Regions from separate parts of the Mesorhizobium sp. B2-3-10 genome, predicted to be linked through region 1. Evidence: predicted binding sites of a transcription regulator. Region 1 holds the regulator's gene; each other region holds the start of a gene.
What was found. The regulator LexA, encoded in region 1, represses DNA repair genes until DNA is damaged. The targets are predictions, from matches to a motif close to TGTTCNNNNTGTGTTCNG.
Positions count from the first base shown of each region.

Region 2: the regulator LexA is predicted to act here: its motif matches at 5,634-5,651, upstream of uvrA (excinuclease ABC subunit UvrA).
Region 3: the regulator LexA is predicted to act here: its motif matches at 6,862-6,879, upstream of FJ943_RS25930 (UvrD-helicase domain-containing protein).

Region 1 covers NZ_VFVT01000014.1:34,326-44,222, reverse strand. The annotation lists gene FJ943_RS28835 (ABC transporter substrate-binding protein) at 1-394, opposite strand, end outside; gene FJ943_RS28830 (GntR family transcriptional regulator) at 544-1,317, shown strand; gene lexA (transcriptional repressor LexA) at 1,728-2,471, shown strand; gene FJ943_RS28820 (ComEC/Rec2 family competence protein) at 2,465-4,918, opposite strand; gene gltX (glutamate--tRNA ligase) at 5,022-6,446, shown strand; gene gltA (citrate synthase) at 6,630-7,952, shown strand; gene lpxB (lipid-A-disaccharide synthase) at 8,082-9,260, opposite strand; gene FJ943_RS28800 (LpxI family protein) at 9,253-9,897, opposite strand, start outside.
Region 2 covers NZ_VFVT01000013.1:78,037-87,933, reverse strand. The annotation lists gene FJ943_RS28390 (AraC family transcriptional regulator) at 1-248, opposite strand, end outside; gene FJ943_RS28385 (hypothetical protein) at 334-867, shown strand; gene FJ943_RS28380 (VOC family protein) at 900-1,292, shown strand; gene FJ943_RS28375 (MarC family protein) at 1,375-2,004, shown strand; gene FJ943_RS28370 (OsmC family protein) at 2,011-2,436, opposite strand; gene FJ943_RS28365 (single-stranded DNA-binding protein) at 2,564-3,088, opposite strand; gene FJ943_RS28360 (metalloregulator ArsR/SmtB family transcription factor) at 3,314-3,628, shown strand; gene FJ943_RS28355 (SRPBCC domain-containing protein) at 3,625-4,086, shown strand; gene FJ943_RS28350 (ATP-dependent Clp protease proteolytic subunit) at 4,111-4,716, shown strand; gene FJ943_RS28345 (hypothetical protein) at 4,804-5,103, shown strand; gene uvrA (excinuclease ABC subunit UvrA) at 5,801-8,722, shown strand; gene FJ943_RS28335 (GNAT family N-acetyltransferase) at 8,764-9,231, shown strand; gene FJ943_RS28330 (DUF72 domain-containing protein) at 9,260-9,897, shown strand, end outside.
Region 3 covers NZ_VFVT01000010.1:175,209-185,105, reverse strand. The annotation lists gene FJ943_RS25960 (DMT family transporter) at 1-825, shown strand, start outside; gene FJ943_RS25955 (histidine kinase dimerization/phosphoacceptor domain -containing protein) at 1,011-2,117, shown strand; gene FJ943_RS25950 (response regulator) at 2,114-2,560, shown strand; gene FJ943_RS25945 (dienelactone hydrolase family protein) at 2,570-3,457, opposite strand; gene FJ943_RS29755 (hypothetical protein) at 3,714-3,869, shown strand; gene FJ943_RS25940 (hypothetical protein) at 3,879-4,313, shown strand; gene FJ943_RS25935 (glucose/quinate/shikimate family membrane-bound PQQ-dependent dehydrogenase) at 4,348-6,663, opposite strand; gene FJ943_RS25930 (UvrD-helicase domain-containing protein) at 6,920-9,697, shown strand; gene FJ943_RS25925 (SIR2 family protein) at 9,718-9,897, shown strand, end outside.

The sequences.
Region 1 (9,897 bases):
ACGGCACCAGCTTGGCCGCCACCGGATCGGTGACCGCGGCAAAAACGATCGGAATGCCGGAACCGGCGAGCGCTTTCTTGGCGATCTGCGAGACCGGCGTGGTGATGGTGTAGATCAGCTTGGGCTGCTCGGCCTGCAGCTTGGCGATCATCTGCGGCACCAGCGATGCATCGAAATTGGTGTGGCTCTCCGTGTAGACGACATCCTTGCCCTCGACGAAGCCATTATCCGTCAGCGCCTTCTTGAAGCCGGCTATGGCGGCGTTCAATTGCGGATGCTCGCCGAAATTGGCAATGCCGATACGGATCTGATCGGCCGCGGCACTGCCGGCGCTGACCATCAATGCGCCTGCCAGGGCCAAACCCGACAACCAAGCGGATTTCGACTTCAACATCATTTCCTCCCAGATTTGATCAGGGCCGCTTGGAAACGCGGCGGCTACGGCGATCATGGTGAGTCCGCCGGTCTGTGTCAAACATTATATATAATTGTCGCTGCGACCCAATATCATATATACTTTCGCCAGACGACGGATTGATCACCATGCGGGATGAAACGAGTTCCACAAAAACGGAAGCCGCCTATCAGCTGTTGCGGCGCGACATCCTGACCACGCGCCTCATGCCCGGCGCCCCGCTCAAACTGAGTGCGCTGCGCGGCACCTATGGCGTCGGCTGGACACCGTTGCGCGAAGCCCTGTCGCGGCTCGAGGCCGAACGCCTGGTCACCGCGATCAGCAATCGTGGTTTTGCCGTGGCTCCGGTGTCGCGGGCCGAGCTGGAGGATCTGGCACGCGCCAGGATGGTGGTCGAGATACCCCTGTTCCTCGAATCGATGGAGAAAGGCGGCAGGGAGTGGGAGGATGCCGTGGTCACCGCCCACTACCGGCTCTCGCGTTGCAAGACGGCGGTCGACGATCCCTCGGACGCGGCCGTCGACAGATGGGACGAGAACCACGAGGCTTTCCATGCGGCGCTGCTGAGCGCCGCCACATGCGACTGGCTGTTGCGGTTCCGCTCGACGATCTCGGATCAGCTGCGCCGGCATCATCGCTTTCTTGGTCTGGCGCCGACACTGCGGGCCGCGGCCGGCCTCAAGGATGGCTATGAAGAGGCAATCGAAGCGCTGCGCGAAGCGATTGCGATCGAACACCATACCGCGATCATGGAAGCGGCGCTCGACCGTGACATCGAGCGGGCCAAGGCGCTGATGACGGCGCATATCGGCTACACACTGCACGTCTATGTCCACAGCGAAGACAGCGGCGCCACCAGATACGCCGCTCGCGCCGGCAGCTTGAAGGCGGGTTCGGGATAACTTCAGCGCTTCCGCGACGCCTATTCGAACGCGCTGGCCGGAGTGCGCCGAACGCCCGGATCCATGGCCGCCCGAAGCTACCAATCGTTGGCATTTTGGTTTCGTTTCGTTCCGCGAATAATGGCTCCGCGAGTTATACGTCCCCCCGAGGAGAAGCCTTCCAACTAACTGATGCCAAAGCCTCGTCGGCGGATGGGCCACAGGCCATTAACCAAAACGATTTCAATGCGCCTGCCGATGGCGGAAAGGGCTGGTTGCTGCCCGCCGTCGCGGGCAAAAAACTTCCAACCCCTTAACAAATTCATTAAACTTTAAACGGTTGCAGAACACAACTGGAACAGATAGTGTTTGTTCTGGGTTTGTTTTTTCGATTCTGGTTCAACCTTTCGTTCAATGTCTTGGGGGCCGCCATGCTGACACGCAAGCAACATGAACTGCTGATGTTCATCCACGAACGGCTCAAGGAAAGCGGGATACCGCCTTCCTTCGACGAGATGAAGGAAGCACTCGATCTTGCCTCCAAGTCGGGGATCCATCGCCTGATCACGGCGCTGGAGGAGCGCGGCTTCATTCGCCGGCTACCCAATCGGGCACGCGCGCTGGAAGTGCTGCGGCTGCCGGACTCGATCGCGCCGGGCCTCAATGCGGCAAAGAAGTTCTCGCCAAGCATCATCCAAGGCAGCCTTGGCCAAGGCAGCGCCGGACGCCAGATCAGGCCGGCCGCTGCGCCTTCGCGCCTGCCCGCGGCCGGCAACGACGACGATGCGGTTTCAGCCGTGTCCATCCCGGTCATGGGCCGTATCGCCGCCGGTGTGCCGATCGATGCCATCCAGCATCAGACGCATTCTATCTCGGTGCCGCCGGACATGATCATGGGCGGCGAGCACTATGCGCTGGAGGTCAAGGGCGACTCGATGATCGAGGCCGGTATCTTCGATGGAGACACGGTCATTATCCGCAATGCCAACACGGCAAGCCCGGGCGAAATTATCGTGGCACTGGTCGACGAAGAGGAAGCGACGCTGAAGCGGTTCCGCCGCAAAGGCGCTTCGATCGCGCTCGAGGCCGCCAATCCAGCCTACGAAACACGCATTTTCGGGCCGGACAGGGTCAAGGTACAAGGCAAGCTGGTCGGGTTGATCAGGCGCTACTGAGCCGGCTTGCCATCGGGCTTGTCGGTTTTTTTGTACGGCGGCAGCCCCCTCGCCTCGCGAGAGAATTTTCGCTGTTCGTGCCAGGGTCGGTATGGTCCGTCAACGGCGAATGCGATCGCGGCCCGGGTCGTGGCCGACTGGGAATTGAAGAAGACGGCAGCGCTTCCCTTGCGGGCGAGCTGCCGTTTGGTGACGACGAGAACCAGTGGATTGTGGCAGGCGTCATAGGCGGTCGCGTCGTTGACGATGATCAGGTCGGCGAAAGCGCAGGCTTTCCAGGTGGTCTTGCGGTCTTCGACATAGGCAATGATCGCGCCGGAAGGGTGCCTGGCAAGGCACAGGCCTTCGCGGCAGTAGAAGGGCGATCCCGGCGGCAGGTCGGTGGGACTGGCAACATCGAATTGCCCGTCTGTCGTGTCGAACATTTCCGGTTTGACGATTCTTTCGGAGATCAGGGCGCGCTTCCAGTTGTCGGTTGCGAATTCGTTGGGACGTTCCCGGTTGACGGCCAGTTCGCCATTGCCGATCGGCAGCGCGACCAGCCGCGCATCTTCGGAGATCAGCACATCGGGCGCGCGCGTGTGCGACACAGTCAACAGGCCGGCGAGCGCGAATGGCAGCGCCGCGAGCCGCAGCCATGTCGTCGCCATCGTCGCGATTACCAGCGCGACGGTGACCAGCAGCACGGATTGCTGCGAAATCAGCCCGACTCCATCGACCGGAGAGCGCTCCGATATCCACGCCGACACGGCGATCATTGCTGTCAGGCCCTTGCCCATAAGGTAGAGAGCCGGCCAATCCAGTCCGAATGGCATCAGCAGGGCGCTGGCGACGGCCAGGAACATCACGACCGACACGATCGGCATCACGGCCAGATTGGCGAACAGGCTGAGCGGCGATACCCGCTGGAAATGCCAGATGGCAAACAGTGCCGTGGCGCTGCCGGCGATAATGGACGTCATGGCCAATCCTCCTGTCGCCAGCAGGAATTTTCGCGTCAGGAATCCCGCCAGGGAACGCTTTGGCGGCGGTGGCCGCGTCTTTCCTGCATGGTGATCGGCCCAGCCGGCATAAGCGCCAACCAGGGCCGCGGTCGCGGCGAACGACATCTGAAAGCTCGGGCCGACAACCTCGTGAGGCGAGACCAGAATGACGGCGATCGCCGAGATCGCCAGATTGCGCATGGTCAGGGCAGCGCGATCGAAGAAGACGGCAATCAGCATCACCGCCAGCATGATGAAGCTGCGTTCGGCGGCAACGACGACACCGGAAATGATGAGATAGGCGGCGATCGAGAACAGTGCGGCGGCGGCCGCGTATTTCTTCACCGGCCGGCGCGCGGAAAAGTCTGGAAACAGCGCGAAGGCACCACGCAGCAGACCCATGATGGTGCCGGCCACAAGCGCCATATGCAGTCCCGAAATAGAGATGATGTGATAGATGCCGGTACGCCGCATCGCTTCATTGATTTCATCGGGTATGCCGGCGCGCACGCCGACGATCAGCGCCGCCGCGATCTCGCCTTCAGCGCCGCCGACGCTGCCCCTGATGTGGTCGGCGATGGCTTCGCGGGCATTTTCGATGCCTGAAAAAAGGCGAGCCGATAGCGGCATCTCACCGTCGTCGGCGGAAACAACCGTCGGATTGCCGAGAAAGAAGCCGCTGCCGCCGATGCCGGCGAAATAGCTGTCGAAAGAGAAGTCGTAGCTGTCCGGCCGCACCGGGCCGGTCGGCGGCAACAGTTTGGCGTAGCCTGTGATGAGCGAGCCGGCGGTCATTCCCGGCGGTATCTTGCGTGCGGAAAGCCGGACCCTTTCCGGTGCATAGCGCAGTTTCGGCCGGGCGGTCGAAATCACGTCCATGGTCAGCCGGATGCGGCCGCTCTCCATCTCTTCGAGCGAGACCACGCGGCCGGTCAGTTGCGTGGAGATTTCCGAACCCAGCATCCGGGTTCCGGCTCGCCATGTTTCGACCTTCGCCGCGAGCAGGCCCAGCGCGCACAACAGCACTGCCATGAAACACAGATGGGTTTTCGACCAGGAGCGCGAGACGAAGGCACAGACCGCCATCAGCACCACGACCGCGACGGGTTTTGCAAAGTCGGGCTCGGATGCCAGCGAGAAATAGGCGATCGCCCCAACGGCCAGACAGACCGGCACCAGCAGGAACGCGATGCCCCGGTCGAGTTCGAGCTCCGTCGCCCGGGCCACGCCATGGCGCACGCGAGGCAAGGATACCAGGCCGACTTGCCGGCGCACGCGCGCGATCCTGCCCGCGGCAGGAGCCGGCGCCGGCGCCTGCCCACCTGCCTGCAGCGACCTGGTTTCGGGTGCAGCCACGAGCGGAGATGGCAGTGGGATCGTCGCAGGCGCCGCAAACAGGGATCGCTCGCTGACGCCGATAGCGGCATCCTCGCCCCGATCCGAGCCCCGGCCTCGTCCAGTCATCGGGTCTGCCCCTTGCACCCTCGACGTCCTATGCTACATGAACGCGCAACGCGCGAAAGTCCGCACGCTGCGCACCCAGCTTCAGACGTTTTCCGAGAGTTCCATGCCCGACAAGGTCATCACCCGTTTTGCCCCCTCGCCGACCGGCTATCTGCACATCGGCGGCGCGCGCACGGCGCTCTTCAACTGGCTCTATGCAAAGCATACCGGCGGCACGATGCTGCTGCGCATTGAGGACACCGATCGCGAGCGTTCGACCGATGCGGCCACATCGGCCATTCTCGATGGCCTGACCTGGCTTGGCCTTTCGTGGGATGGTGACGCGGTCTCTCAATTCGAGCGCGCGCCGCGCCATCGCGAGGTGGCCGAGGAGCTGGTGCGCCTGGGCAAGGCCTATTACAGCTACGAGACTTCAGCCGAGCTCGAGGCAATGCGCGAAGCTGCACGCGCCAAGGGCCTACCGCCACGCTATAACGGCCATTGGCGTGACCGCGACCCGTCGGAGGCGCCGTCCGGCGTCAGGGGCGCCATCCGCATCAAGGCACCGGCCGAGGGCGAGACGGTGGTGCAGGACCGGGTCCAGGGAGACGTGCGCTTCCCCAACAAGGATCTCGACGACTTCATCATCCTGCGTTCGGACGGCAACCCGACCTACATGCATGCCGTCGTCGTCGACGATCACGACATGGGCGTCACCCACATCATCCGTGGCGACGATCACCTGACCAACGCCGCCCGCCAGACCGTGATCTACAACGCCATGGGCTGGGACGTGCCGTCGATGTCGCATATCCCGCTGATCCACGGCGCCGACGGCGCCAAGCTGTCGAAGCGCCATGGCGCGCTCGGCGTCGAAGCCTATCGCGCCATGGGCTATCTGCCGGAGGCGCTGCTCAATTATCTTGCGCGGCTCGGCTGGAGCCATGGCGACGACGAGATCATGTCGATCGAGGACATGGTCTCGTGGTTCGACATTGGCGACGTCAACAAGGGCGCGGCGCGCTTCGATTTCGCCAAGCTGGAAGCGATCAACGGCGCGCATATGCGACGTATGGCCGACACCGAGCTGTTCGATATCTTTATCGCCACCTTGCCCTATCTGGAGGGCGGCCCGGCGATGGCGGCGCGGCTCAACGAGAAGAACAAGGCGCAGCTGCTGGCAGCACTTCCGGGCCTGAAGGAGCGCGCCAAGACGCTGGTCGAGCTTGTCGACGGCGCCGCCTTCCTGTTTGCCGCGCGGCCGCTGCCGATCGACGACAAGGCGGCACTCCTGCTCAATGACGACGCGCGCAAGATCCTGCGTGGCGCTCACGAAGCTTTGAAGTCGCTGTCAGGCGACTGGACGGCGGCCACGGCCGAGGCCGCGATCCGCGACTTTGCGCTGGCTGGCGGGCACAAGCTTGGCGCCGTGGCCCAGCCGTTGCGGGCTGCGTTGACCGGCAAGAGCACGTCACCGGGCGTATTCGACGTGCTTGCCGTTCTGGGGCGTGAGGAAAGCCTGGCGCGCGTAGCGGATCAAATCGATTAGGAGCAAACTGGCCCAAGAAGATTGGCATTGAAAGGCGGGTTTCGCAGTGCAACATTAGGCCTTGGCCCAATCTGGCACGCACCTCCTAGAATGCGGTGGCGAATACGCGCATTGCGGTGATTTCGACGTGTCGCTCTGCGGAATTTGCCTTTGCCGGCATGAGGAAACAAGAAGGAGTTTGCAATGACCGAAGCTGCGAAAAAACTGGATGTGGGCGGCCAAGAGGCCACGGCAACGCTGGAATTCGCCGGCAAGACTCACGAATTCAAGGTGCGAAGCGGCTCGGTCGGACCTGACGTCATCGACATCGCCTCGCTCTACAGCACCACCGGCGCCTTCACCTATGACCCCGGCTTTACCTCGACGGCAAGCTGCGAGTCGGAAATCACCTTCATCGATGGCGACGCCGGCATCCTCCTGCATCGGGGCTATCCGATCGACCAGCTGGCCGAACATGGCGACTTCCTCGAAGTCTGCTACCTCCTGCTCTACGGCGAATTGCCGACCAAGGCGCAGAAGGACGATTTCGACTACCGCGTAACGCGCCACACAATGGTGCACGAGCAGATGTCGCGCTTTTTCACCGGCTTCCGCCGCGACGCGCACCCGATGGCGGTGATGTGCGGCGTGGTTGGCGCGCTGTCGGCCTTCTATCATGACTCGACCGACATCTCCGACCCGTACCAGCGCATGGTTGCCTCCATGCGCCTGATCGCCAAAATGCCGACGATCGCGGCCATGGCCTACAAGTACCACATCGGCCAGCCCTTTATTTATCCGAAGAACGATCTCGGTTTCGCGGCAAACTTCCTGCACATGTGCTTTGCCGTGCCGTGCGAGGAGTACAAGATCAACCCGGTGCTGGCGCGCGCCATGGAGCGTATCTTCATCCTGCATGCCGATCATGAGCAGAACGCTTCGACCTCGACCGTTCGCCTCGCCGGTTCCTCGGGCGCCAACCCGTTCGCCTGCATCGCCGCCGGGATTGCTTGCCTGTGGGGCCCGGCCCATGGCGGCGCCAACGAAGCGGCGCTCAACATGCTGGGCGAGATCGGGCATGTCGATCACATCCCGGAATTCATCGCCCGCGCCAAGGACAAGAACGATCCGTTCCGCCTGATGGGCTTTGGCCACCGCGTCTACAAGAACTACGATCCGCGTGCCAAGATCATGCAGAAGACGGCGCATGAGGTTCTGGGCGAAATCGGCATCAAGGACGATCCGCTGCTCGACATCGCGATGGAACTGGAAAAGATCGCGCTGACCGATCCCTATTTCATCGAGAAGAAACTCTACCCGAACGTCGACTTCTATTCCGGCATCACGCTGAAGGCGCTGGGCTTCCCCACCACCATGTTCACCGTGCTGTTCGCGGTTGCCCGCACGGTCGGCTGGATCGCCCAGTGGAAGGAAATGATCGAGGATCCACGCCAGAAGATCGGCCGTCCGCGCCAGCTCTATACCGGTGCGCCAGAGCGCGACTACGTGCCGATCGCCAAGCGCTGAGACGAGTGAGTAGTGGTTAGTGAGTGGTGAGTGGTGAGTGGTGAATAGTGAGTAGTGAGTAGTGAGTAGTGAGTAGTGAGTAGTGAGGTTAGAGAGTTTTCTAACTCACTACTCACTATTCACCACTCACTACTGCCTACTCACTCTCTTGATACACCCCATCACCACCTGCGCCGCGATCTCACCGGACGGTTTGTCCGTTGCCATGCGCCGTGAAATCTCGGCGAACCCGTCTTTCTGCCAGGCGCGCATGCCACTGTCGGCCAACAGCGCTTCCAGCTGGCGTGCCAGATTGTTCGGCCTGACGTATTCGTCGTAGAACTCCGGGATCAGCGCGCGATCCGAGATCAGGTTGGGCAGCAGCGCCGACCAGACCGAAACGAGATATCGCGCCACGGCGCGTGCGACAGGGTCGAGCCGGTAGCAAGAGATCATCGGCACGCCGGACAGTGCCAGTTCCAGGGAGACGGTGCCGGACGCGATCAACGCCGCGTCGGCCTTGCCGAAGGCCTGCCATTTGCGTTCCGGCTCCAGGATAACCTCGGGTTTTTCATCCCAGCGCGTGACTGCGGATCGTACGGTATCCGCGACATGCGGCACCGTCGGCAACATCAGCCGAAGCCGATGCCCGCGTGCCCGCAGCATCGACACGGTCTCGCCGAACGGCTCGAGCAGCCGTCGCACCTCGCCGCGCCGCGAGCCGGGCAGGACAAGCAGCGTCTTCACGCGGTCTGGTGAAAGATCACGCGGCTGGGCCTGCGCCCTGGCGGCCGACAGCACGCCGGGATCATGCGTCAGGCGATGGCCGACATAGGTGCCGGGCGGGCCACCCAGCCGATCGAGCTCCTTCACTTCGAACGGCAGGATGCACAGGATGTGATCGACATACGGCTTCATCGCCACCGCCCTGCCCGGCCGCCATGCCCAGACGCTCGGGCAGACATAGTGGACGATCGGGATCGTCGGGTTGGCGGCGCGCACCTTTTTGGCGACGCGCAGCGAAAAATCGGGGCTGTCGATGGTGACGAGGCAGTCCGGCTTGGCATCCGCAACCAGCCCCGCCAGCTGACCGATCCGCCGCATCAGGCGCGGCAGGTCACGCAGGACGGCGCTAAACCCCATCAGCGCGACCTCGCTGGCGTCGAACGGCGAAACCAGCCCAAGCGCCTGCAGGTGGCGGCCACCGAGGCCGACGAGCTGCACCTCGCGTCCTGTTATTTGGCGCAGCGACTGGACAATGTCGGCGCCAAGCAGGTCGCCTGACTCCTCGCCCGCGACGATCGCGATCTTCAGCGCCCTGTCAGCCATGACCTGACTCCGTTGCGGCCAGGCCGACAATGAACAGCCCAAGGTCATTGGCACGCGAGAGGGTTGCGGGACCTTCGAGGATCAGGGAGCGTCCCGCCTCGACGGCAATGCCGGCAAGCCCGGCCGCATGCGCTGCTTCTACCGTCTGGGGCCCCATGGAAGGAAGATCCGCGCGCAGCTCCTGGCCAGGCTTGGCGCATTTGACCAGCACACCGCGCGTCTTGCCGGCGATACGGCCGTGGCCGCGCAGCAGCCTGGCGCGGTCCAGCAATCCGGCCGTGCCCTCGATGCCTTCAAGCGCGATGGTCCGGCCGCCGACCGCGATCGCCGCCTGGCCGATATCCAGCGCCCCGATGGCTTTTGCCGCGGCAAAACCTGCCTCGATGTCGCGCCAGTCCGACTTCCGGGGCGTGGCCCTGGTCAACACCCCTTCGGCGGCGACAAGGTTCGGCACGATCTCGTGGGCGCCCACGACCTTGATCCCCCGGGCCTCGAGCCCGCGCGCCACCACCTTGAGCAGTCCATCGTCGCCGCGTGCCAACGCCATGACGACGACGGGTATCACAGCGAGCAGGCTGAGGCTTGGACGCATCTGTGTCAGCCTTGGCCTGCGCTTAATCTCGCCGGCAAGCACCAG
Region 2 (9,897 bases), on a different contig from region 1:
CGGTCGCCGCTGCCATGCTCGTGCCCGCATTCGTAGCATGTGCCGGAATTGCCAAGCAGGAGGCTGCCTGGCGCGAGCATGGCGGTGCCTTGCTGTGCGCGATAGCGGAAGGTGCCACTGGTGACCGCCGCGACGCAAAAATCCCGATGGACTTCCTCGAACGGCCGATCGCCGGCGCTGGCCGTGCAGATCACATCCGCCACGTGCCAGCCAGGTCCGGATGCAAGGGTGTTCGCGGTCGCCGTCATGGCTGAAATATAGCAATTTTTCCCAAGCCCAAAACCCCGCCGGCACCTATTCCTCGCGGTCTCCTGACAAGAAGAGGCCGCAGCCATGCCCGACCAATCCACATTTGCCGAAGCCTTGCACAGTCCCGGACCGATCCAAGGGCTTGCCGAAAAACTGAGCCTTTACGGCCGCTTCGTCGGTGCGTGGACGTTTGACGCCGCGCGCCATCTCGAGGACGGCACGGTGCTGACCGGACGCGGCGAGGTGCACTTCGGCTGGGCGCTGGAAGGCCGCGCCATCCAGGATGTCTGGATCCTGCCCGCGCGTGACGCCGGCCCCTCGCCATCGCTTGGCAAATGGACCTTTTACGGCACGACGCTGCGGGTCTATGACCCTGGAATCGATGCCTGGCACATCTTCTGGAGCGACCCGCGCAACCAGTATTTCAGCCGCCAGCTCGGCCGCGCCGAAGGCGGCACGATCGTGCAGGTCGGCGCCGACGGCACTGGTTCCTCGGTACGCTGGAGCTTTTCGCGCATCACCGAGAATTCCTTCCGATGGCTCGGCGAGCGCTCGCATGACGGCGCGGACTGGCACCTCGAAGTCGAGTTCCTGGCGCGTCGTCAATCCGAAAGATGACGCCACAACCCTTAGTAACAATGGAGAAAACCATGTTCGATCATATCTCGATCGGCGTTCGCGACGTCACTGCCTCCAAACGTTTCTACGATGCCGCGTTGAGGCCGCTCGGCTTCACTTGCGTCAGCCAATCGCCGGGTTCGCTCGGCTATGGTGTCCAGTCTGTCGCGCCCCAGGCTGTCGCGCTGTGGGTCAACGAGGCGGCGCGCCCGGTGCCGGCGGACGAAAGATCCGGCCTGCATTTCTGCTTCGCCGCGCCGACACGGGATAGCGTCGGTGCCTTTCATGCCGGCGCGTTGCGCGAAGGCGGCAGCGACAATGGCGCACCGGGCCTGCGCGCCGACTATGGCGAGAACTATTACGCGGCCTTCGTCGTCGATCCGGACGGCTATCGCCTGGAGGCCTATTGCGGCGCCGCCGCCTAACCTGCGGTTCTGACTGTTCCCACCGACCGGGGTATGCTCTACCAATGTGGGTACGGGCGTGGCCCGGCGGGAGGGGTCAGCGATGCCGAGTTTCGACAGCCTGTTCAATGCCTTCGTCACCATTCTCGTGACCATCGATCCGCCTGGGCTGGCGCCTCTGTTCCTCGCCGTGACGCGCGGCATGAACCGCGAGGAGCGCAGCCAGGTTTCCGTGCGCGCCTCGGTCATCGGTTTTCTGGTGATGGCGCTGTTTGCGGTGGCCGGCGCATCGATCCTGTCGGTGTTCGGCATCACCTTGCCGGCGTTCCGTGTCGCCGGCGGGTTCCTGCTGTTCTTCATCGCCTTCGAAATGGTGTTCGAGCGCCGGCAGGACCGCAAGGAAAAGATCGGCGACGTCGCCATCACCAAGGACATGATCCACAACATCGCCGCCTTCCCCCTGGCGATCCCGCTGATCGCCGGCCCCGGCGCGATTTCAGCGACGGTGCTGCTCTCAGGCTCGTTTCAGGGTTTTGCGGCGCAGGCGGCCCTGGTCGGCATCATTCTTGTCTGCCTCGTCATAACCTATCTGGTATTCGTGCTGTCGGAACGCATCGACCGCATCCTCGGCCAGACCGGCCGCTCGATCCTGACCCGCCTGCTCGGGGTTATCCTGGCGGCACTGGCCGTGCAGTTCGTGGCAGATGGCATCAAGGCGCTGATGGCCTCGTAGGCCCGCTTATTTTGCGGTCGTATCGATGACTTCAAAGTCGTGGGTAATCGTCGCGGTCTTGGCCATCATGGCGGAGGCCGAGCAGTATTTTTCGATCGAAAGGTCGATTGCCCGCTTGACCTTGTCGCTGGACAGCGCCCGCCCCTTGACGATGAAATGCATATGGATGCGGGTGAACACTTTGGGATCGGTTTCGGAGCGGTCGGAATCGAGCTCGACCACGCAATCCTCGACGGCCTCGCGCCCCTTTTCGAGGATATGGACGACATCATAGGCCGAGCAGCCGCCGGTGCCGATCAGCACCAGTTCCATCGGGCTCGGTCCCGGCGTCTTGCCTTCCGGGCCTGACGCCGTGCCCAGCACGACCTTGTGGCCGCTGCCGGACTCGCCGACGAAGGTGCGCTCCTCGACCCATTTTACCCGTGCCTTCATCGCCAGTCCTCTTACGTCTCTGATCGCGCCAACGTCAGCTCAAAACCACCATGCAAAACCCCGAAAGTCCATGCGGACCCTCGGGGCATATCAAGTAAAGGCATTCGCTATTTGGTGCGGCTTTCGATCAGAACGGAATTTCGTCGTCCAGTTCGCGCGACGAACCACCGCCACCGCCGCCCCTGGGAGCGTTGCCGCCACCGCGGTTGAACCCTTCGTTCGGGCTCGACTGGCCGAAATCGGAACCACGGCTGCTGCCGCCACCGCTGTAGCCGCCAACCTGACCGCCCTCACCCTGGCCACGCGCGTCGAGCATCTGCAACTCGCCGCGGAATTTCTGCAGCACGACTTCGGTCGTGTATTTGTCGGCACCGGTCTGGTCCTGCCATTTGCGCGTCTGCAGCTGGCCCTCGACATAAACCTTCATGCCCTTCTTCAGATACTGCTCCGCCACCTTGGCGATGCCCTCATTGAAGATGACGACGTTATGCCACTCGGTCTTTTCCTTGCGCTCGCCGGAATTCTTGTCGCGCCAGCTTTCCGACGTCGCGATGCGAATGTTGACGACCGGCTCGCCCGAGTTCAGGCGGCGGATTTCAGGGTCAGCGCCGAGATTGCCGACCAGAATGACCTTGTTGACGCTACCCGCCATGATATTTCTCCGCACTATCCGAAACAAATTTTTGTCGCAGCACCTTACAGGCTACGCACGTCAGCCGCTTGCCAAGGCTGGCTTTTCCCACAAGGTTTTTGTTCCCTTTTCGTTCCTATATGCACTGCGGCCAATTGTCAAGGAATGGCAGCAATGCCGGAACGCCGCATATGGGTCTCAAAACAGCGCTTGCCAAATCGATAAGTATCGACTTATGCTTTTGTCATGATCGAAGCAGAGATTTTCCGCGCCTTGGCCGACCCGACACGCCGCGCCGTCTTTGAGCGTCTCGCCACAAGCGAGATGAGCGTGTCGGAATTGCGCAGCGGCCTGACGGTGTCGCAACCGGCGGTGTCGCAGCATCTGGCGGTGCTGCGGGGCGCCGGCCTCGTGGTCGAGCGGCGGGCCGGCCGCAACGCCTATTATCGTGCGGATCCGCAGGGGCTTGCCCCGCTGCTCTCATGGATCGAACGCTACCGTACCTTCTGGCCGGAGCGCATCGAAAGGCTGAAGACGGTTTTGAAGGACATGGATCAATGAACAGCCAAAGCGAAGTCTCTCCCGATGCGATTGAGTTCGAATACGATCTTGCCGAGCCGCCGGAAAAGGTTTGGCGGGCGCTGACCGTGCCGGAACTGCTCGCCGCCTGGATGATGCCCAACGACATCAGGCCGCAGACCGGCAGCCGCTTTGCCTTCGCCGGTCAAGACGCGGCGATCGAATGCGAGATTCTCGATGCCGAGCCCGAACGCCTGCTGCGCTATTCCTGGCGCGAGCGGTCGGACGATGCCGCGCACCCACTCGACAGCACCGTCACCTTCACACTCGCCCGAACCGTTTCCGGCGGCACGCATCTGCGCATCGTCCATGACGGCTTTGCTCGCAAGGCGATGCCGGCCGTGGCCATGGCGGGGGCAGGCTGCCGGCTTTCGCTGCACGGGACCGGCACGCCTATAGCCGCGAACACCCCACGCCTTCTGCTGCTGCACGCGGCTTGAACACGGAAAATTGGAGACAGAAAAATGGGCGGTGTTGCCAGTCTTGTGCCGATGGTAATCGAGCAATCGAGCCGCGGCGAACGCGCATTCGACATTTTTTCGCGGCTGCTGCGCGAGCGCATCGTCTTCGTCAACGGGGAGATTAACGATGACGTCTCGGCGCTGGTCTGCGCGCAGCTTTTGTCGCTGGAGTCGGACAATCCCGAGAAGGAGATCTCGCTCTACATCAACTCGCCCGGCGGCATGGTGACCAGCGGCTTCGCCATCTACGACACGATGCAGTATATCAGCTGCCCGGTGTCGACCGTATGCATGGGCTTTGCCGCGTCGATGGGATCGTTCCTGCTGATGGCGGGCACCGCCGGGCGCCGCATCGCACTACCCAACGCCACCATCCTGCTACATCAGCCGCTGGGCGGCTTCCAGGGCCAGGCTTCCGACATCCAGCGGCACGCCGAACGCATCGGCCAGACCAAACGCCACATGACCGAACTCTACGCCCAGCATTGCGGCCGCAGCTATGAAGACGTCGAGCGCACGCTCGACCGCGACCATTTCATGACCGCCCGCGAGGCCCAGGCCTGGGGCATCGTCGACCATGTGTTCGACACCCGCAAAAAGGCTGCGTAAGACCAGAGTGAGGTCAAATCCTGCTGCTTGTCGAAGATTTGACGATCCCGCTCTGGCTCCGGTGGCGGCAGGCCCCTATAACAAGGGATGACCGACACTCATCGATCAAGAACATCGCACCGTGTCACGGCCGCCATGGTGCTTGCCATCGTCGGCCTTGTGTCCAGGTCGGCACTTGCCGACGAGGCCTCGTCGTCGGTTCGGAAAGGCGCCCTGCCCGGCGTAACCGGCGACTATCGCATCGCAAAGCCCGCCCCGGTGCCCGAACCCGACGACGCGTTCCCCAGCAGCGGCAACGGGCAGTTCAAGATCGGCAATACCGATGTCAGGATTTCCGGCAGCATCACCGTCGATGTCGGAGTTGGCGGGACCAAGCCACCCAGATAGGCAAAGATCGGGCCTTCCAACTGGAGCCCGCCAAAAGAACAGCCCCGCCGTGCCTTGGGCAAACGGGCGGGGCTTTTCTGGATCTCAAATCCATTTTTGCCGGGAGTGTACTGCCGGCGTTTGATTTCGGATGCTTCGCGGCATTCAGCCGACGATCCGACTAGCAGTCTCTGATTTTCAGGGATACGGCAGGTCACGGTTTGTCGGGTGGCGCAAACGCCTGCCCTTGGCACTTATGCCTGCCGCGGCTCCAGTAACAACTGAAGCCCTGGGGGACTATCCGGTGGCGTCATGCTCCGCTCCTCTTGTCCGTTGCGACATTGTCGTCGTGAAGCGCAAATCGCAAATGCCTGCGGCGTCTCGCAGGCCGCCTTGCGGCGGCGAGGCCATCGATAGACGGCCGGCTTCGCTGACTTCGCAAGACTGCTCCCGTGAGTTGGCCGCGTCAACCATCAATAGCCGGTTACGGAAAAATGTGATCGCCGGGAGCTTACGTTCGGGTCAGCTCCCGCACAGCTTTGTCAGGAGCGTGTTCGGCCTTTGTTCTTTCCGCTTGCCCCCTCGCGCGAAAGGCGGTTAAACGACTTCTGTCGAGAATTGTGGCGTCTCTCGACGTGGCGGCAAAAATAACTACATAGGGAATGGCCGGGGAAACCCGCCGATCCCACAAATTCCAGATCTGAGGCGGCGACCTGACATGGCCGACCATAAATATCTTTCCATTCGCGGGGCGCGCGAACACAATCTGAAGAATGTCGATCTCGACCTGCCGCGTGACAGCCTGATCGTCATGACCGGCCTGTCGGGCTCCGGCAAATCGTCGCTTGCTTTCGACACCATCTATGCAGAAGGCCAGCGCCGCTATGTCGAGAGCCTCTCGGCCTATGCCCGGCAATTCCTCGAAATGATGCAGAAGCCGGACGTCGACCAGATCGACGGCCTGTCGCCGGCCATCTCGATCGAGCAGAAGACCACGTCGAAGAACCCGCGTTCGACGGTCGGTACCGTCACCGAGATCTACGACTATATGCGCCTTCTGTTTGCCCGCGTCGGCGTGCCCTATTCGCCGGCCACCGGCCTGCCGATCGAGAGCCAGACGGTCAGCCAGATGGTCGACCGGGTGCTGGCCGTCGAGGAAGGCACGCGCCTGTTTCTGCTGGCGCCCATCGTGCGCGGCCGCAAGGGCGAATATCGCAAGGAACTGCTGGAGTTGCAGAAGAAGGGCTTCCAGCGCGTCAAGGTCGACGGCGTCTTCTATGAAATCGCCGATGTGCCGGCGCTGGACAAGAAATACAAGCACGACATCGACGTCGTCGTCGACCGCATCGTCGTTCGCGGCGACCTTGCCACAAGGCTTGCCGACTCCATCGAGACGGCGCTGAAGCTGGCCGAGGGGCTGGCGGTGGCGGAGTTCGCCGACAGGCCGCTCGATGCCAGCCAGACTGGCGAGGATTCGGTCAACAAGTCGAAGAACGAGACGCATGAGCGCATCCTGTTCTCGGAAAAGTTCGCCTGCCCGGTCTCCGGCTTCACCATTCCGGAAATCGAGCCCAGGCTGTTCTCCTTCAACAACCCGTTTGGCGCCTGCCCGACCTGCGACGGTCTCGGCAGCCAGCGCGCCATCGACCCCAACCTCGTGGTGCCGGACGAGAACGTGTCGCTGCGCGACGGCGCCGTCAGCCCATGGGCGAAATCGACCTCGCCCTATTACTCGCAGACGCTCGAGGCATTGGGCAAGGCGTACGACTTCAAGCTCGGCGACAAGTTCAAGGATCTTTCAGCGCAAGCCCAGGAAGCGATCCTGCGCGGCACCGGCGAGCGCGAGATCACCTTCCAGTATGATGACGGCCTGCGCTCCTACAAGACGACCAAGACCTTCGAAGGCGTCATCCCCAATCTCGAGCGCCGCTGGAAGGAGACCGAATCCGCCTGGATGCGCGAGGAGATCGAGCGTTTCATGTCGGCAACGCCCTGCCCGGTCTGCAAGGGCTACCGGCTGAAGCCGGAGGCGCTGGCGGTGAAGATCGCCGGCAAGCACATTGGCGAAGTGACGGAACAGTCGATCCGCAACGCCGACAAATGGTTCACCGACCTGCCGGCGCAGCTCAACGACAAGCAGAACGAGATCGCTGTCCGCGTCCTGAAGGAAATCCGCGAGCGTCTGCGCTTCCTCAACGATGTCGGGCTCGACTATCTCACCTTGTCGCGCAATTCCGGCACGCTGTCGGGTGGCGAAAGCCAGCGCATCCGGCTGGCCTCGCAGATCGGCTCAGGCCTGACCGGCGTGCTCTACGTGCTGGACGAGCCGTCGATCGGCCTGCACCAGCGCGACAATACCCGCCTGCTCGACACGCTCAAGCACCTGCGCGACATCGGCAACACCGTGATCGTCGTCGAGCATGACGAGGACGCCATCCTGCATGCCGACTATGTCGTCGATATGGGTCCGGCCGCCGGCATCCATGGCGGCGAGATCATCGCCCAGGGCACGCCGCAGCAGGTGATGGCCAATCCCAATTCGATCACCGGCAAATATCTGTCCGGCGCGCTCGAAGTGGCAACGCCCGGCGTGCGCCGCGAGGCGAAGAAAAACCGGCGGCTGAAGATCGTCGGCGCGCGCGGCAACAATCTGAAGAACGTCACCGCCGAAATCCCGCTCGGCACCTTCACCGCCGTCACCGGCGTGTCGGGCGGCGGCAAGTCGACCTTCCTGATCGAGACGCTGTTCAAGGCGGCCTCGCGCCGCATCATGGGCTCGCGCGAGCATCCGGCCGAACATGACCGCATCGAGGGATTGGAGTTCCTCGACAAGGTCATCGACATCGACCAGTCGCCGATCGGCCGCACGCCGCGTTCGAACCCCGCCACCTATACCGGCGCCTTCACGCCGATCCGCGACTGGTTCGCCGGGCTACCGGAAGCGAAGGCGCGCGGCTATCAGCCCGGCCGTTTCTCCTTCAACGTCAAGGGCGGCCGCTGCGAGGCCTGCCAAGGCGACGGCGTCATCAAGATCGAGATGCACTTTTTGCCCGACGTCTACGTCACCTGCGACGTCTGTCACGGCAAGCGCTACAACAGGGAGACGCTCGACGTGCTGTTCAAGGGCAAGTCGATCGCCGACGTGCTCGACATGACCGTCGAGGAAGGCGTCGATTTCTTCGCCGCCGTACCCGGCGTACGCGACAAGCTGGAGACGCTGAAGCAGGTCGGCCTTGGTTACATTCATATCGGCCAGCAGGCGACGACGCTGTCCGGCGGTGAAGCGCAGCGCATCAAGCTCGCCAAGGAACTGTCGCGCAAGGCGACCGGCAAGACGCTCTACATCCTCGACGAGCCGACCACAGGCCTGCACTTCCACGACGTCGCCAAGCTGCTGGAAGTGCTGCACGAACTGGTCGACCAGGGCAATACCGTCGTCGTCATCGAGCACAATCTCGAAGTGATAAAAACCGCCGACTGGGTGCTCGACCTCGGCCCTGAAGGTGGCGACGGCGGCGGCGAACTGGTGGCGTCCGGCACACCGGAAGCGATCGTGCGGGAGAAGCGCAGCTACACCGGCCAGTTCCTCAAGGAGTTGCTGGAGCGTCGCCCTGGAGGCAAACGCGAAGCGGCGGAGTGATGGGTAAGGATGATCTCATCACGGTCCAGAGCAGCTTTGGCATGAGGCTTGCCGGCCCTGAAGATCTCGCCGCGATCGTCGCGCTGACGCAAGCCGCCTACGCTCCCTACTCCGCCATACTCGATGCACCGCCGATCCCGGTTACCGAGGACTACGCGCCGCGTATTGCCCAGGGTCAGGTCTGGCTGCTGGAGATCGGTGATGAACTTGCCGGAGTGATCACGCTGGAGCGGCATGAAGATCACGCGATGATCTTCTCCGTCGCGGTGTCGCCTGCCTTCCAGGGCAAGGGGTTCGGTATTGCATTGCTGAAGCACGCTGACGAGCAGGCGCGGCAGTGGGGCCTGCCGGAGATACGGCTCTACACCAATGCGAAAATGGAACGAAACATCGCGCTCTATCTCGCTTACGGCTATCGCGAAACGGGTCGCCGGCCCAATCCCTACCGGCCAGGGTGGATACTCGTCGACATGGCCAAACCCGTCGACAACAGGTCCACCACGGCCTGATCGCCACTAGAAATCTGGGAGGACGACAATGAGCAAATCGGGAACAATCCGCGCCGGCATGGGCGGCTGGACCTTCGAACCCTGGGACACGTCCTTCTACCCCGAGAAACTGTCGAAGGCCAAGCAACTGCAATACGCTACCCGGCAGGTGCCGAGCATCGAGGTCAACGGCACTTATTATTCGAGCTTCAAGGAGCCGACCTTCGTCAAATGGGCCAACGAAGCACCTGACAATTTCGTCTATTCGCTGAAAGGCAACCGCTTCGTTACCAACCGGCGCGTGCTGGGCGAGGCCGGTGAATCGATGATGCGTTTCCTGGGTTCCGGCGTTGCCGCGCTCGGCGACAAGCTGGGACCGATCCTGTGGCAGTTCGCTCCGACCAAGAAGTTCGATCCGGACGATTTCGAGGCGTTTCTGAAGCTGCTGCCGGAAAAGCAGGATGGTGTCGCGCTGCGCCACGCGCTGGAAGTGCGCAACGACAGTTTCATCGTGCCGGAATTCCCAGCGCTCGCGCGCAAATACAAGGCGGCGATCGTCTATGCCGACCATGCCAAATATCCTGATATCGCCGACATCACTGGCGATTTCATCTACGCGCGGCTGCAGACCGGCTCGGATGACAATCCGGACTGCTACACGCCAAAGGGCCTCGACGAATGGGCGGC
Region 3 (9,897 bases), on a different contig from region 1:
CATATCTGGTTCGCTGTCAGCGCTGTCTTTCATTATCTCGGCCCGGCCTTCGCCGTGCTGCTTTTTGCGCAAGTCGGCGTTCTCGGCATGGCCTGGCTGCGCATAGCCACCGCGGCGCTGGTCTTCGCGCCATTGACCCGCCCATGGCGAACCTTCGCCAGCGCCGATCCTCCCACGCGGCTCCTGCTCGTTGCCTTCGGTGCTTGCCTGGCGGTGATGAACTGTTCGTTCTACCTGGCGCTCGACCGCCTGCCGATCTCGCTGGTGGCGGCGATCGAATTCGCCGGCACCATCGGCGTCGCGCTCGCCGGCCTCGGGAGCACCCGCAATCTGGCCGCTCTTGCCATCGCCGTGACCGGCACCTTGCTGCTGATCGATGTCAAATGGGCAAGCGACCCGGTCGGGCTGGTCTGGGCTTTCCTCAACGGCGCGCTCTTTGTCGGCTACATCGTGCTTGGCCACCGTGTCGCCCGCGCGGGCGCCGGCGACGGCATCGCCGGCCTGGGTGCGGCCATGCCGGTCGCTTTCGTCGTCGTGCTGCCCGTTGGCTTCGCCGACGCCCTGCCCGCCTTCTTGTCGCCGCCGCTGCTCGTCGCCGCCATCGGCGTCGGCATCTGCTCGTCGGTCATTCCATACGTATGCGACCAGCTCGCCATGGCGCGGTTGCCGCGTGCGAGTTTCGCGCTGATGCTGTCGCTGCTGCCGGTCACCGCAACGCTGATCGGCGTCGTCGTGCTGCGCCAGGTACCCGGTCCGTCCGATTGCCTCGGCATCGCGCTGGTCGTGGCCGGCGTCGCGCTTCACAGGCCGGCCTCGGCTGGCTAGCCGGGAAACCCCTTCCTCGCGGTCGGTTGCGGAAAGCCTCCATCGGTTCCCGCCTGCGACGAACTGCAACAGGCCAGCCGAGATTGAAACCAAATTCTACTTTGAGCCGTTGTCTCCCGCGAAAAATGGCTTGGAGCGACGCTATGGAACGGAAACGGACCAGGGAGCCGGCGGACGCATGGCATATGACCGACGACCTTCATGTCGAGCACGGCAAGGGCGACCCCTTCGCGGCGGCCATCCGCGCCACGCGCATGTCGATGATCATTACCGATCCGCGCCGGCAGGACAATCCGATCGTCTTTGCGAACGACGCCTTCCTGCGCCTGACGGGTTATGAGCGCGACGAGGTTCTCGGCAGGAACTGCCGCTTCCTGCAGGGGCCGGAGAGCGACAAGGAAGCGATCGCTCAGATACGCGCCGCGATCGCCGATGAAACCGACATCAGTGTCGATATCCTGAATTACCGCAAGGACGGGTCGACCTTCTGGAACGCGCTCTACATAAGCCCCGTCTCCAACGACAAAGGCGAAATGCAGTTCTTCTTCGCTTCGCAACTCGATGTTTCCGACCGGAAGCTCTGGGAAAATCGCATCACCGCGGACAAGGAGCGTTTCGAAAAGGCCGTCAAGGAACGCACGGCTGAGCTCGAAGCGGCGCTTGAGGCGCAGACCACGCTGCTGCATGAGGTCGATCATCGGGTGAAGAACAATCTGCAGATGATCTCCTCGCTTATCCTCATGCAGAGCCGCACCGTCTCCGACGCGAACCTCAAGCGCTCGCTTGGCACGATGTTGGAGCGCATAGAGGCGCTCAGCACCGTGCACCGCCGGCTCTACCAGTCCAAGGATGTCAGCAAGTTCGATGTTTCCGACTTCGCCAAGGATCTCATCTCCGACCTGCTGACGGCTTCGGGACGTTCGGAAATCAACCCGACACTCGATCTCGAGCCAGTCGTCGTCCCGGCCGAGAAGGCGACGCCGGTGGCGCTGATGGTCAACGAACTCGTCACCAACGCGCTCAAGCATGCCTTCAAGGAAAGGCCCGACGGCACGAGATCGGGCAGCATCGGCATCAAGATGAGCCAGCCGGACGGCCATTTGAACATCGAGGTCTCGGATGACGGCGTCGGCATGGCGGGCGCCAATGGCGACGCCTCCTTCGGCATGCGGCTGATCAAGTCGCTTGCCCGCCAATTGCGTGCCGACATCGAGTGGCGCGATGCCGGTCCCGGCACTCGCGTTGTCATCTCGATGCCCAATGGACCACAGCACAAAGGGAACCTGTCATGATTGAACCGCTCAAGGTCCTGATCGTCGAGGACGAGGCGCTGCTGGCCATGGAGTTGGAGAGCCTGGTCGAGGACGCCGGGCACAGCGTCGTCGGCTGGGCAACATCGCTCGCCGAAGCAAAGGACATGGTCGATACCACGCAGGCCGATATCGCCTTAGTCGACATCCATCTCACCGACGGCCCGACCGGCATCGACGTTGCCGAATATATTGGCGACAGGAAGAACTCGATGGTCATTTTCATGACCGCCAACCCGAAGCGCATCCCCGACCACTTCGCCGGTGCGATCGGCGTCATCGCCAAGCCCTACACGATGAACGGGCTGACCTCTGCCCTGCGCTATTTGCAGGAAGGCGTGCGGCGCCCGCCGCCGAAATCGGAGCGCCCGGCGGGCTTCACCCTGTCGCCGGCCTTCAAGACGATCTGGGCGCCGGCGGCCTGAAGGCGATGGTCATGCCAGCTTCTGCCTGAGGAAGGCGATCGTCCTGCCCCAGGCGAGGTCGGCCGCCTTCTTGTCGTAGCGCGCCGCCGAGGTGTCGTTGTTGAAGGCATGGTTGGCGCCTTCATAGACATAGACCGTGTATTCGACATGCGCGGCATCGAGTTCCTTCTTGAACGCATCGATGCCGGCATTGGTGCGCTCGTCGAGGCCGGCATAGTGCAGCAGCAACGCGGCCTTGATCTTCGAGACGTCGGCGGCCTTCGGCTGCATGCCGTAATAGGCGACGCTCGCGGCAAGGTCGGGCGCATTGACGGCCAGCATGTTGGCCGCGCCGCCGCCCCAGCAGAAGCCGATGGCGCCGACCTTGCCGTTGCCGTCCTTGTCGCCCTTGAGGAAGGCGACCGTCGCCACGCCATTGGCCACGGTCTGCGCCGGGTCGAGCTTCCCGAACATGTCGCGCGCCTTGTCCTCGTCAGTGGGCGTGCCGCCGAGCGGCGACAGGAAATCCGGCGCGAGCGCCACGAACCCTTCCAGCGCCACGCGCCGGGCGACGTCGCGGATATGCGGGTTGAGTCCCCTGTTTTCATGGATGACGACGACCGTGCCGAGCTTGCCGGCCTGGTTTGCGGGTTTGACCAGATAGCCCTTCATCTCGCCGCCGCTGCCGGGATAGGTGATGTCCTCGCCCTTCACGCGGGCATCGTTGTCGGCGACGATCGCCGCCTGGGCCGAGTTCGCCGCCAGCATCGGCGCGATCGCGGCGGCCGCCGCGCCCGATCCGGCAAGCCTGGTCAGTTGCTCCATGAAGCGGCGGCGATCCAGTGTCAGATGCGTGTATTCGTCATAGGCATCGATCATCGCCTGGGTGATGACGGGTTTGGTGGTGACGTCGGCCATGGGCTTCCCCGATCTCGTCGCGACTGCGGTGTCCTTGCCGGTCGCAAGATAGGGGCGAGCCTCTCATCGTCCAGTCACCGGAGCGTGACATCTCGCTGCCTCGCGGCCGTCGGTCGGCCGGTCGGCCGAGGATCATCACGTTTTTGTCATCGGTGACAAATCTTGATGGCGCTGCCACAATAGTGGGGGAAACTGGCTGGCCGGCCGCCCTCGGCGGTCACGGTCCTATAGGCCCGATCTGAAAGGAACAATGCCGATGACCATGCCCTCGCCGATCCTGGCAACCGCCTTCGTGGCAGCAGTGGCGGCCGTTCTGGCGATGCGCGCGGCCGTTGTCGCGGCAAGCCGCAAGTCCATGGTCAGGGTCCGCAGCCGCAAGCGCCAGCCTGCGAACTTGAACACCCAAAGTTGAGGTGAAGTCATGGACGTTCAGGACATCGTGAACACCGTCTCGCAGAAGGCCGGTCTCGACCAGGCCACGACCGAAAAGGTCGTCGGCACCATTTTCTCGGTGCTCGAGCACGAGGCCGAAGGCACCAGCGCCTCCTCCTTCTTCGCCAAGATTCCGGGCGCCGATGCGCTGGCGCAGAAATATGACGTCATGGCCGCCCCGGCCGGCGGCGGTGGCGGCTTCCTGTCGTCGCTGCAGGGCGCGCTTGGCGGCGTTCTCGGCGAAAAGGCCGGCGCGCTGGTCAACGGCCTCGCGGCGCTCAAGGCCTCCGGCCTCGACTTGGCGCAGATCCAGAAGGCTGGCGAGACGCTTGTCCAGCAGGCCGAGGCGGCCGCGGGCCCCGATCTGACCAACCAAGTGCTTGGCTCGGTGCCGAGCCTAAAGAGCCATCTGGGGCTCGGCTGATCGTCGGCTCGCCGGACCCGGTAACCCCGCCTGCCTACTTCGGCAGCGCGTAGGCCATCACGTAATCGCCCGGCTTGGTGCCCACCGAGCCGTGGCCGCCGGCGACGATGACCACGAACTGGCGTCCGTCCGCGACGGTGTAGGTCATCGGCGTCGATTGCCCTCCGGCCGGCAGCCGCGCCTGCCAGAGCTGCTTGCCTGACGTCAGGTCATAGGCGCGCAGATAGTCGTCGACCGCGGCACCCAGGAAGGCGACACCGCCGGCGGTGATCATCGGTCCGCCAATGCCGGGCACCCCGACTTTGAACGGCAACGGCAGCGGCGTCATGTCGTAGACGGTGCCGTTGCGGTGCTTGTAGGCAATCGTGCCGGTGCGAAGATCGACGCCCGCGACATAGCCCCAGGGCGGCGCCTGGCACGGAATGCCGAGTGGCGACAGGAACGGTCCCATCACCACCGCATAGGGCGCTCCGTCATTGCGGTTCAGCCCCTGCTCGCTGCCCTTGGTGTCGCCTGGGGGCGGCACGTCGGCGCGCGGCACCAGCCGCGACGTGAAGGCAAGATAGGTTGGCATCCCGAACATCACTTGCCGCACCGGATCGACCGCCACGCCACCCCAGTTGAACGTGCCGAAATTGCCGGGATAAACCAGCGATCCCTGCAGCGAAGGCGGCGTGTAGCGGCCTTCATAGCGCAATTTGTGAAGCGCGATGCGGCACGCCAGCTGGTCGAACATGGTGATGCCCCACATATCGTGCTCGGTCAGCGGCGGCGGGTTGAAGGAAAGGTCGGACGCCGGCTGCGTCGGCGATGTGTGGTCGCCCTCGATGGCGCCGCCGGGCGCCGCCACTTCCTTGACGGGGATGACCGGCTCGCCGGTGCGCCGGTCGAGCACATAGAGGTCGCCCTGCTTGGTCGGCCCGACCAGCGCGGGCACCACGGAGCCGTCCGCCTTGGTGATGTCGATCAGGCTCGGCTGCGCCGGCACGTCCATGTCCCAGAGGTCATGGTGCACGGTCTGGCGCACCCATTTCAACTGCCCGGTGTTGAGGTCCAGCGCGGTGATCGAGGAGGAGAATTTCTCCACATTGGCACTGCGGCCCATGCCGAGCTGGTCCGGCGTCTGGTTGCCGAGCGGCACGTAGAGCAGGCCGAGCTTCTCGTCGGCGCTCGGCGTCGACCACATGTTGGGCGAGTTGGCGGTGTAGGTCTGGCCGGCCGGCAGCGGCGTCGTCTGGTCCGGATTGCCGGAATCCCAGTTCCACAGCAATTTGCCGCTGCTCGCATCATAGGCGCGGATGACGCCGGACGGCTCCTGCGTCGAATAATTGTCGTTCACCGCGCCGCCGACGATGATCTTGCCGCCGGCGATCAGCGGCGCCGAGGTCGAGTAGTAATAGCCCGACTTCGGATACGGCATGCCCGTCAACAGATTGAGCGTGCCGCCCTCGGCGAAGGCCGGGCAAACCTGCCCGTTGGCGGCGTCGAGCGCGATCAGCCGCGCATCCGAGGTCGGCAGGTAGACGCGCGCCGCGCAGGGCTGGCCGGCGGCGCCCGCTGCGTCGGCATAATAGGAGACGCCCCGGCAGGTCTGGTGCTGGCGGTCCTTGTCGAGCTTGATCTTGGGATCGTAGCGCCACTTCTCCTTGCCGGTCGCCGCATCGACGGCGATGGCGAAGTTGTGCGGCGTGCAGATATAGAGCGTGTCGCCCACTTTGAGCGGTGTCACCTGATAGGTGGTCTCGCCGACATCGTCGGGGCCCTTGACGTCGCCGGTGCGATAGGTCCAGGCCGGCTTCAGGTTGGCGACGTTTTCCGGCGTGATCTGGTCGAGCGGCGAATACCGCTGGCCGAACTGCGTGCGCCCGTAATAGTGCCATTCGCCCGCCGGCACATCGCCGCCGAGATTGGCGTTGGGGATCACCTTGTCGGTGTCGAGCGCGCCGCCGATGTCCTTCGGGTCCGTGGTCATCGAATAGCCGGCCACCGCCAGCGATGCCAGCACGGCAAGGATCAAAGGTGCTCGCCCGTCCGGACCGGCAAGGCCGCGCCGCGCCCACGGCGTCAGCAGCCACAACGCCACCAGCACGATGATGCCGCCGCGCGGGCCGAGCTCCCACCAGTCGAAGCCGGTTTCCCAGACCGCCCAGGCCAGCGTGCCGAGCACGATCGCCGCGTAGAGCCAGAGCGCCGTCGAACGGCGCCGGTAGAGCAGCCAGGCGGCGACCAGGAAGGCGAGACCGACGATGATGTAGTACCAACTGCCGCCCAGCGAAGCCAACCAGATGCCGCCGGCGCCAAGCGCCAGGCCTAGGAGGAAGAGAATGAGGGAGGTGATGGTGACAGCCAAGATGATACTCCTTCGACTGTTGCGCGCGTGGGGCGGCCTAGGGCAACCCGCATTGCGTGTTGCCCCGGCAACTTTCTCCCGACCGCGGCGCCTGTCAAGCGTAGGTCGCGAGCCTGCGGGCAGCAACCTCGTTCCGCCTGGGATTGTTCCACAACGGCGGTTCCCATATCGGTGAAGCCGCCGTATCGGGCACTTTACCGGAACAAAACGTAGACAGTTCTGGTCTTTCCCTCCCGAATCACTACATTCGGGGGAGATGTCCGGCTTTTCCGAAGACATGCCCTTTTTCGACGAACCCAATGCGCGGCCCACGGCCCCGTCGGGCATTGCCGCGCGCGCCATGGCTGCCCGCGGCGGCCAAAACAATGCGCCCGACTATCTCAGGGGCTTGAATCCCGAGCAGCGGCTGGCCGTGGAGACCACCGAAGGCCCGGTTCTGGTGCTGGCCGGCGCCGGCACGGGCAAGACGCGTGTGCTGACCACCCGCATCGCCCACATCCTTGCCACCGGCAGGGCCTTCCCCTCGCAGATCCTGGCCGTCACCTTCACCAACAAGGCCGCGCGCGAGATGAAACAGCGCATCGGCATCCTGATCGGCGAAGGCAATGTCGAGGGCATGCCGTGGCTCGGCACCTTCCACTCGATCGGCGTGAAGCTGCTGCGCCGCCATGCCGAGCTTGCCGGCCTGAGGTCCGACTTCACCATCCTCGACACCGACGACGTCGTGCGCTTGATCAAGCAGCTGATCCAGGCCGAGGGCCTGGACGACAAGCGCTGGCCCGCGAAACAGTTCGCCCAGATGATCGACGGCTGGAAGAACAAGGGCCAGGGTCCGGCCGATATCGCCGAGGGCGATGCGCGCAGCTTCGCCAACGGCAAAGGCCGCGAGCTCTACAAGGCCTATCAGGAGCGGCTGCAGACGCTGAACGCCTGCGATTTCGGCGATTTGCTCTGCCACCCGATCCGCATCCTCCGCGCCAATCCCGATGTGCTGAAGGACTATCACCGGCGGTTCAAATACATCCTCGTCGACGAGTACCAGGACACCAACACCGCCCAATACATGTGGCTGCGGCTTCTGGCGCAGAGGCCGAGCGGACCACAACCAGCGCGAAGTGGTTCTCCGGATGGGCGCGTTCCAAGTTTTTCCGGTGTTTCGGATAGAACGGAAGCGGCTAGCTATAGACCCGCAACTCCAGAGGACGATTCAGCAGTTTCGGCCGAAGGCCGCAAGTCCGACCGGGCGTCCGAGCCGTTGCGAGGCCCCCGCGGAGGGCCCGCGCCGGCAGGCGCGGAACAGCCCGTGAGCGAAAACAAAGTCAATATCTGCTGCGTCGGCGATGACGACCAGTCGATCTACGGCTGGCGCGGCGCCGAGGTCGACAACATCCTGCGCTTCGACAAGGATTTTCCGGGCGCCACCATCATCCGGCTGGAGCGCAACTACCGCTCGACCGCGCACATACTGGGGGCCGCCTCCCATCTCATCGCCTACAATGAGGGCCGTTTCGGCAAGACGCTGTTCACCGACCGCAACGATCCGGAGGACGGCAAGGTCAACGTCCACGCCGCCTGGGATTCGGAGGAGGAGGCCCGCGCCATCGGCGAGACCATCGAGGCCTACCAGCGCCAGAAGCATAATTTGAACGACATGGCGATCCTGGTCCGCGCGTCCTTCCAGATGCGCGCCTTCGAGGACCGCTTCATCACGCTCGGCCTTAACTATCGCGTCATCGGCGGTCCGCGTTTTTACGAGCGCATGGAAATCCGCGACGCGCTGGCCTTCTTCCGCGTCGTCGCCAACAGCACCGACGACCTCGCCTTCGAGCGCATCGTCAATGTGCCCAAGCGCGGCTTGGGCGAAGCGACCATCCGCCAGATCCACGACACGGCGCGCGGCTTGCGCATCCCGATGCTGGAGGCGGCGGGTACACTGGCGGAAAGCGACGAGCTGAAGCCGAAACCGCGCGCCGCGCTGCGCGAGGTCGCGGCCAATTTCGAACGCTGGCAAAAGGCGCTGGAAACCACGCCGCACACCGAACTCGCCGAGACCATTCTCGAGGAGAGCGGCTACACCGACATGTGGAAGAACGACCGCTCGGCGGAAGCCCCCGGGCGGCTTGAGAACCTGAAGGAACTGATCCGTTCGATGGAGGAGTACGAATCGCTGCGCTCCTTCCTCGAACATGTCGCGCTGGTCATGGATGCCGAGCAGAATGCCGGGCTCGATGCCGTCTCCATCATGACGCTGCATTCGGCCAAGGGCCTCGAATTCGAGACCGTCTTCCTGCCCGGCTGGGAAGAAGGTCTCTTTCCCCATCAGCGCGCGCTCGACGAAGGCGGCCGCTCGGGGCTCGAGGAAGAGCGGCGTCTCGCCTATGTCGGGCTGACGCGGGCCAAGAAGAACCTGCATATCTGGTTCGTCTCCAACCGCCTCATCCACGGGCTCTGGCAATCGACCATCCCGTCGCGCTTCCTCGAGGAACTGCCGGAAGCCCATGTCGAGGTCGCCGAATCCGGCAACTCCTATGGCGGCTACGGCAATCCCTATGGCGGCGGCTCGTTCGCATCCGGCCGCGGCGGCGGCCAGGGGGCAGGAAGACAGAACCCCTATGGCGCTTCGCGCTTCGACAATATCGGCGGCACTTCGGGCGGCGGGGAAAAATCCGGCGCCTTCTCCAACACCTATTCGACGCCGGGTTGGCAGCGTGCGCAGGCCAACCGCACCGAGGCGACCGACCGCAACTGGGGCACGCGTTCGGGCCATCAGGTCGAACGCATCGGCTATGGTGAAACAGACTCCGGCTACGGCGCCGGCCGCACCAGCGTCAAGGGCCGCACCATCGACGGTGAACTGGTCGCCAAGTCCGTCTCCGACACGCCGTCCGCCTTTAGCGTCGGCGACCGCGTCTTCCACCAGAAATTCGGCAACGGCAACATTTCAGCCATCGAGGGCAACAAACTGACCATCGATTTCGACAAGGCCGGCCAGAAACGCGTGCTGGACGGGTTTGTAACCGGGACAATAAAATAAACTGGATAGGTCGACAAAACATGTCCCTTGAAGACGATTTGACTAAACTATTTAAAGCAAAGGCGGCTGGCCCTTTTCTATTTGTTGGATCTGGTTTTTCTAGAAGATACTTGGGCCTCGAGGATTGGTCAGGATTGCTAAGGCGATTTTGCCGCGGCGAGCAACCATTTGAGTTTTATCTTGCGTCGGCCGATGGAGAT